DNA from 2 places in the Massilia sp. WG5 genome. Region 2 is predicted to be linked to the other one. Evidence: riboswitches for the same ligand, from Rfam matches in the RefSeq annotation. Region 2 holds a riboswitch; the other holds the start of a gene.
What was found. Region 2 has a riboswitch for cobalamin ahead of AM586_RS22690 (TonB-dependent receptor). Riboswitches for the same ligand answer to the same signal wherever they lie in the genome.
Positions count from the first base shown of each region.

Region 1 (3,401 bases), 890 kb from region 2:
GCGCAAGCAGCAGGTGATCGAGGCCGCCGTCGCCCGCCACGCCGGTGTGACTGCGCCGCTGGAGGTGCTGGCCACTTTCGGCGGCTTTGAGATCGCGATGATGGCCGGCGCCATGCTGAAGGCCGCGGCGCTGCGCAAGACCCTGCTGATCGACGGCTTCATCGTCACCTCCGCCCTGCTCGCCGCCAGCCGCATCGCGCCCGCCATCCTCGACTACTGCGTGTTCGCACACTGCTCGGACGAAGCCGGCCACCGCCGCATGCTGGAGCAGCTCGATGCGCGGCCGCTGCTGCAGCTGGGCATGCGCCTCGGCGAAGGCACCGGCGCCGCGCTCGCGCTGCCGCTGCTGCATGCGGCCGCCAACTTCCTGAACGAGATGGCGACCTTCTCGTCTGCCAGCGTCAGCGAAAAATCTGCCGCCGAATAGATGCAGCAGGTCCGCCTTTTCTTCATCGCGCTGCAGTTCTTCACGCGCCTGCCGATCCCGTCCTGGGTCGGCTTCGAGGCCAGCTGGCTGCAACATGCCTCACGCTACTTCCCGCTGGTAGGCTGCGTGGTCGCGGCAGTCGCCGCTGCCGTCTACTTCGCGGCAGCGCTGGTGCTGCCGGCGCCGGTGGTGGCCGTGCTGTCGACTGTCGCGTCGATCTACCTGACCGGCGCCTTTCATGAAGACGGCTTCGCCGACAGCTGCGACGGCCTTGGCGGCGGCATGACACGCGAGCGCGTACTCGAGATCATGAAAGATTCGCGCGTCGGCGCCTATGGCGCGATCGGCATCGTCTGCATGCTGGCGGCCAAGCTGACTACGCTGGCGATGCTGCCGCCGCGCGTGGCGGTCGGCGCCCTTTTCCTGGCCCATCCGCTGTCACGCCTGGCCGCGGCCTCGCTGATCTGGACGCTGGAGTACGTGCGCGGCGAAGGCAAGGCCAAGCCGCTCGCCCAGCAGATGACGAGTCGCGAATTCGCGATTGCGGCCCTCACCGCGCTGCTGCCCGCGCCGATCCTGCTCGCAAGCGGCTGGGTCACGCCTGCTGCCCTGCTGGCCGCGCTGCTCGGCGCCCTGCTGGCCGCGCTCTGGCTCGGCCACAAGCTGCAACGCCGTCTCGGCGGCTATACGGGCGACTGCCTGGGGGCCGTACAGCAGCTGGCCGAAATCTTCGTCTATATCGGCGTGCTGGCCACCCTCGGTCACGGCGCCTGGTCCTGAACGGTGAAACTGCACCTGGTCCGTCATCCCCAGCCCGAGATCGGGCATGGCCTCTGCTACGGCGCCAGCGACGTAACGGTTGCCGAGGCCGAGCTCGCGCGCGTACAGGCGCGTCTGCTCGCCGCCGGCCTGCCGGGCAGTCTGCCCGTAGTCAGCAGCCCGCTGCAACGCTGCGCCCTGCTCGCCCGGCGCCTGGCCCCGGCCACGCTGAGCTTCGATGTCCGCCTGGCCGAGATGGACTTCGGCCGCTGGGAGATGCAGCCCTGGGACAGCATCCCGCGCATCGAGGTCGAGGCCTGGACCGCCGATCTGCTCCACTACCGCCCAGGCGGCGCCGAATGCGTGCTCGACGTCGCGCGCCGCGTCGCCGCTTTTATCCGGGATCTGCGCCAGGCCGGCCATGCGGAAGCCCTGCTGGTCTGCCATGCCGGCACCATCCGCCTGCTGAGCGCCATGCAAGGCAGCCTGCCTCTCGAACAGACCGCGCTGCGGGCCGCCGGGACGCCGCATCGCATCGCGTATGGCGAGATCGCCGTGCTGGAAGTTTGACAACGCAAGCCTGCCCGCGCCTATAATGTCAACGTTTTGGTGCTCGCGCCTGTGTTCTCAGGCGCAGTTAAACGGGAAACACGAAGCTCGTCGAACGAGTCAAGGTGTGCTGCCCCCGCAACGGTAAGCAAGTACCGCAGGACGTGATCGTCAATGCGGCAACCGTCTTCTCATACCACTGTGCGCAAGCATGGGAAGGTCAGACGGCCATACTTGCCAGCCCGGATACCGGCCAAAAGGTGGAAGCGACGGCTTGCCGGCGCTTCTGTTCAATCTGGCCTACGGGGACGTCGGCCGGTTGTCTACGAAAGAAAAACATCGTCATGCGTTTTCCCGCTTCACGGCACGCGGCCGCGCCGCTGCTCGCCCTCACCCTTGCTTCGCCTTCGGTTTCCGCCCTGGCCGATCCGGCCATCGACGCCGTGGTCGTCACCGCCACCCGCACGCCCCAGCGCGCCGATGAGGTGATCCCCGACACGACCGTCATCACCAGCGAAGAGATCGCGCGCGCCGGCGCCGGCTCGGTTGCCGACCTGCTGCGCCGCCAGCGGGGCATCGAAATCGTCCGCAATGGCGGCCCGGGCGCCAGCACCAGCGTCTTCCTGCGCGGCGCCAACAGCAACCAGGTCGTGGTCCTGATCGACGGCGTGCGGATCGGTTCCTCGACCACCGGCGCCGCCAGCTGGAACGCGATTCCCCTCTCCGGCATCGACCACATCGAGATCGTCTATGGCCCGCTCAGCTCCCTGTACGGCGCGGACGCGATCGGCGGCGTGGTGCAGATCTTCACGAAGAACAGCGCGGGTGCGCCCGCCTTCAGCGCCAGCGCCGGCGCCGGCAACTACGGCACAAGTCAATACGACGCCGGCGTGCACGGCGCAACCGGGGGTGAGCACAGCATCAGTTACGCACTGAGCGGCGCGCATGAAGATGCGAACGGCTTCTCGGCCACCCGCCCCGGCGCGTTCGGCTACAACCCGGACGACGACGCTTACTCGCGCAACAGCGTGAATGGACGCCTGGCGGTGCAGCTCGCGCCGGGCATTGACGCCGGCGCACAATTCCTGAAGAGCCGCCTGCGCGCGCAATACGACAACGGCGCCTCCAGCTACGACACGCACAACCAGCAGAACATCGACAGCTACGCCGTGTTCCTGAACGCTCGTATCCTGCCGAACTGGCGCAGCAGCCTGCAGGCCGCGCGCTCGAACGACAGGCTGGGCAGCTTCACCAGTACGGCGGCCAGCGGCGCCAGCCAGATCGACACGCGCCAGGATGAAACCACCTGGCAGAACACCTTCGAGCTCGGCGGCGACACCCTGCAGATCCTGTTCGGCCACCGCAAGGAGCAGGTGCTGTCCAGCTCCAGCGACGCCCTGAACCGCTCCCGCATCACCAATTCGGTCGCCGCCGCCTACGACCTGCGGCGCGGCAGCCAGCTGCTTGACCTCAGCCTGCGCAGGGACCATTCCATCTACGGCGCGAAGACCACCGGCGCGGCCGGCTATGGCTACGAGTTCAGCAAGGACTTGCGCGCCACCGCCAGCTTCGGCACCAGCTTCCGCGCCCCGACCTACAACGAGCTGTACTACCCGGGCTACGGTCTGCCCACCAACAAGCCGGAACAGGGTCGCAATGCCGAGGC
Region 1 is NZ_CP012640.2:4,193,397-4,196,797, reverse strand. Features, by position in the region: gene cobT (nicotinate-nucleotide--dimethylbenzimidazole phosphoribosyltransferase) at 1-427, shown strand, start outside; gene AM586_RS18715 (adenosylcobinamide-GDP ribazoletransferase) at 428-1,207, shown strand; gene AM586_RS18710 (histidine phosphatase family protein) at 1,211-1,756, shown strand; cobalamin riboswitch at 1,777-2,008, shown strand; gene AM586_RS18705 (TonB-dependent siderophore receptor) at 2,080-3,401, shown strand, end outside.
Region 1: linked by a shared signal. The riboswitch ahead of AM586_RS18705 (TonB-dependent siderophore receptor) and the one ahead of AM586_RS22690 (TonB-dependent receptor) in region 2 are both predicted to bind cobalamin.

Region 2 (3,401 bases):
GCGCTGGCGGTCGACCCACTGCGCGCCCAAGTCGGCGCTCTGGCCATTGCCCGGCAGCCAGGCCAGGCGCGCCGTCAGCACGTTCTTCGGCACCAGCACCATCTCGCGGCCGGCGTTCGGGCCGTCCGTAAAGCTCGCGTTCACGTGCTGCAGATGGGCGGTGACGCGCCAGCCTGGGGCCAGCATGGCCTCGGCATCGATTTCGAAGCCCTGCCGGCGGGTCGGGTCGAGGTTGGTGTTGGCAAAAGCCGTCGGGTCGTAGAAGATCTCGTTGTCCAGCTTGTGGCGGAACACGCGCGCCGTCAGCTTGCGCCCTTCACTGCCCCAGCTGGCGCCGAGTTCGAGGTCGTGCGAGGTCTGCACCTTCAGCAGGCTCAGGCTGGTGCGGAAGCTGTTCTCGTCGACGTTCGCCACGCGGTAGCTCTGCCCCGCGCGCCCGGTCAGGGTCAGCTGCGGCAGCACGCGGTAGCTGCCCTGCGCCTCCCAGGCGTTCTGGCCCTGCGAACCATTGTCCGGCGTACCGCCCATGATGGCGTCGACATAGTCCTTGTCGAAGAGCTCGCGGCGCGCACCCAGCGCCACGCGGCCGTCGTGGGCCGGGTCGAAGCGCAGCTCGTCGCGCACGTAGATGGCCCTGGATTTCTGGCTGGCGTCGGCCAGCGAGTAATCGGCGGTGGTCTTGCGCTTCCAGTCGATCACGTCGATACCGGCGACCAGCTCGTTGAGCATGCCCGCGCCGGCGTCGCTCAGCCAGCGCGCGCGCGGCGAGAACTGGTTCTGGCGGCCCTTGTACTTCGTCACCGAAGCGCTGGAACCGAAATAATAGTTCGACTCGGCGTCGCGCTCGCGGTGCGACAGCTCGGCGGCCAGGTCGACCGCGCCCAGGCGGTATTCGGCGAAGGCGTTCACGCGGTCGGTGTCGAGCGAGCCGAAATCGTTCGGGGTCTGGGTCTGGGTCGGATCGGCGCGGAACTGGGCCAGGGTCAGCGAACCCGGCAGGCGCGAATCCTGGCGCGCGCTTTCCACGCGCACGCCGGCGCGGCCGCCCGTGTAGGCCAGCTGCAGGCCGGCCGTCACGCTGTTCTGCGTGAAGTCGCTGTTGTCGCGGTAGTTGCCATTGTCCTGGCGCGCCACGGCGGCATCGAAGCTGAGGGCGCCGGCCACGTGGGAGAGCGAAGCCCGCAGGTCGCGCTCGCGGAACTGGCCGGCCTCGCCGAACACCGAGCCGTGTGGGCGAGCCGAGAGGGTCGCCGCCTGGCTGCGCAGCGCTTCCTTGCGGGTGACGATCTGGATCACGCCGCCGGTCGCGCCCTCGCCGTACAGCACGCTGCTGCCGCCGCGGATGATCTCGATGCGCTCGACCGTGTCGATCGGGATGGTCGACAGCAGCGGGCCGGACAGTTCGTTTTCGTTCAGGCGCACGCCGTCGACCATGACCACCATGTTCTGCGCGCCATTCGTGCCGAAACCGCGCAGGTCGAGCGCGAAGTCGGGCGAGGCATCCAGGCTCTGGCGGCCGAACACGCCGCCGATCTTGCGGATCGCCTGGTTGACGTCGTTGACGCCGGCCTGGCGGATCTCGTCGCGGGTGATGACGGTGGCGCCGATCGGCTCCAGCGACTCGACGCTGGGGAAGCGCGAGCCGGTGATGACGACGGTGCTTGGCGCCTCGTCGGCGTGGGCGGCAAAAGGAATGGATAAGGCAATGGCGCAGGACAGCGCGAGCGCGGTCGTCTCTTTGGAATTCATCGATTATTCATTGTTCGATCGTTAGGCCGGCGCGCGTCCCCGCATGCCGGCTCTCGTTACGGAAGCGCGGCACGAAGCCGTCTTCCCCCTGTCCTGGCCGGTATCCGGGCTAACAAGACCGACCTTCCCCACCTTCCTGGGCGCGAGCGCGAAGTGGTTATCGGGGTGGCCAGCCGCCATGAAGGCGGCGCTTGTTTACCGTTGCGGGGGCAGCACACGTTGGCGCGGCGCCGTAGGCACCTGCGCTCCGTGTTTCCCGTTTAACTGCACGCGAAGAAGCGCGTGCGGGCACCAGAACCGGCAAATTATAAACCCATCAAGCAACATTCCTTGCCGATTTTGTGGCGATATGTGAACTTTATGACAGTGTTTTCGAATATAGTGTGACCACAAATACAACTTAACAAAATTCAACTCTGACTTCCGGGGGGTGTTTGCATGAGATTGGGTTCCACCGTATTGCGAACGGGCGCCCTCGCCGCCCTGCTGGCGGCGGGAGCGGCGCTCACCGCCGACCTGCTCGCCGAACCGGCTCCGGCGCCAGCCGGCGCGACCGCAGCCGGCAAGCCGGCGCCTTCCCTCGACGGCATTGCGCTGGCGGCTGCCGACGCGGCGGCGGTCAGCGTGCCGAGCAGCCCCGGCGCCTGGGGCGGGGCCCGCACCGGGTCGGAAGCGACCCTGTCGGACCGCGTGGTCCACTACGACATCGACGCCACCCTCGACCCGGTCAAGCACACGGTGACGGGCCGCGAAAAACTCACCTGGCGCAACCGCAGCAGCGTGCCGGTCAGGAGCGTCTACCTGCACCTCTACATGAACGCCTTCGAGGGCACGGGCAGCACCTTCTTCACCGAGAAGCGGCTGCGCGACAGCGCATTCCGTTCCGGCGTCGACATCAAGCAAGGCGAATGGGGCCATATCGCCCTGCGCAGCGTCACCCAGGGCGACGCCACCGTGCCCTGGAGCTTCGTCCATCCCGACAACGGCCCGGCCACCGACCACACGGTGGTGCGCTTCGACCTGCCGGCCGCGGTCGCGCCGGGCGCCTCGACCACCTTCGACATCGACTTCCACACCCAGCTGCCGCGGGTGATGGCGCGCACCGGCTACTTCGGCAGCTTCCACCTGGTCGGCCAGTGGTTCCCGAAGATCGGCGTGCTGGAACTGCCGGGCGAACGCGGCGCCGCCGCGCCTCGCTGGAACGCGCACGAGATGCACCTGAACTCCGAGTTCTACGCCGACTTCGGCAGCTACGACGTGCGCATCACGGCGCCGAAAGCGTACACGGTCGGCGCCACCGGCGAGCCGCAGGGCCCGCCCGCCGAGAAGGACGGCATGCTGACCCACCGCTACGTGCAGGGCGACGTCCACGACTTCGCCTGGACCGCCGACAAGCGCTCCGCCAAGCCGATGGTCGAGACGTGGACCGGCCCGGGCAGCCCGACCGTCACCGTCACCGTGCTGTATCCGCCCGAGTATGCGGCCAGCGCCGCGCCGGCGATGAAGGCGGCCAAGGATTCGCTGACCTATTTTTCGAACACGCTCGGCCCCTACCCGTATAAAACGCTGACGGTCGTGATCCCGCCGCACAACGCGGAAGAAGCCGGCGGCATGGAATACCCGACCTTCTTCACCGCCGAAGGCTATGCGCA
Region 2 is NZ_CP012640.2:5,082,284-5,085,684, reverse strand. Features, by position in the region: gene AM586_RS22690 (TonB-dependent receptor) at 1-1,749, opposite strand, end outside; cobalamin riboswitch at 1,827-2,060, opposite strand; gene AM586_RS22685 (M1 family metallopeptidase) at 2,188-3,401, shown strand, end outside.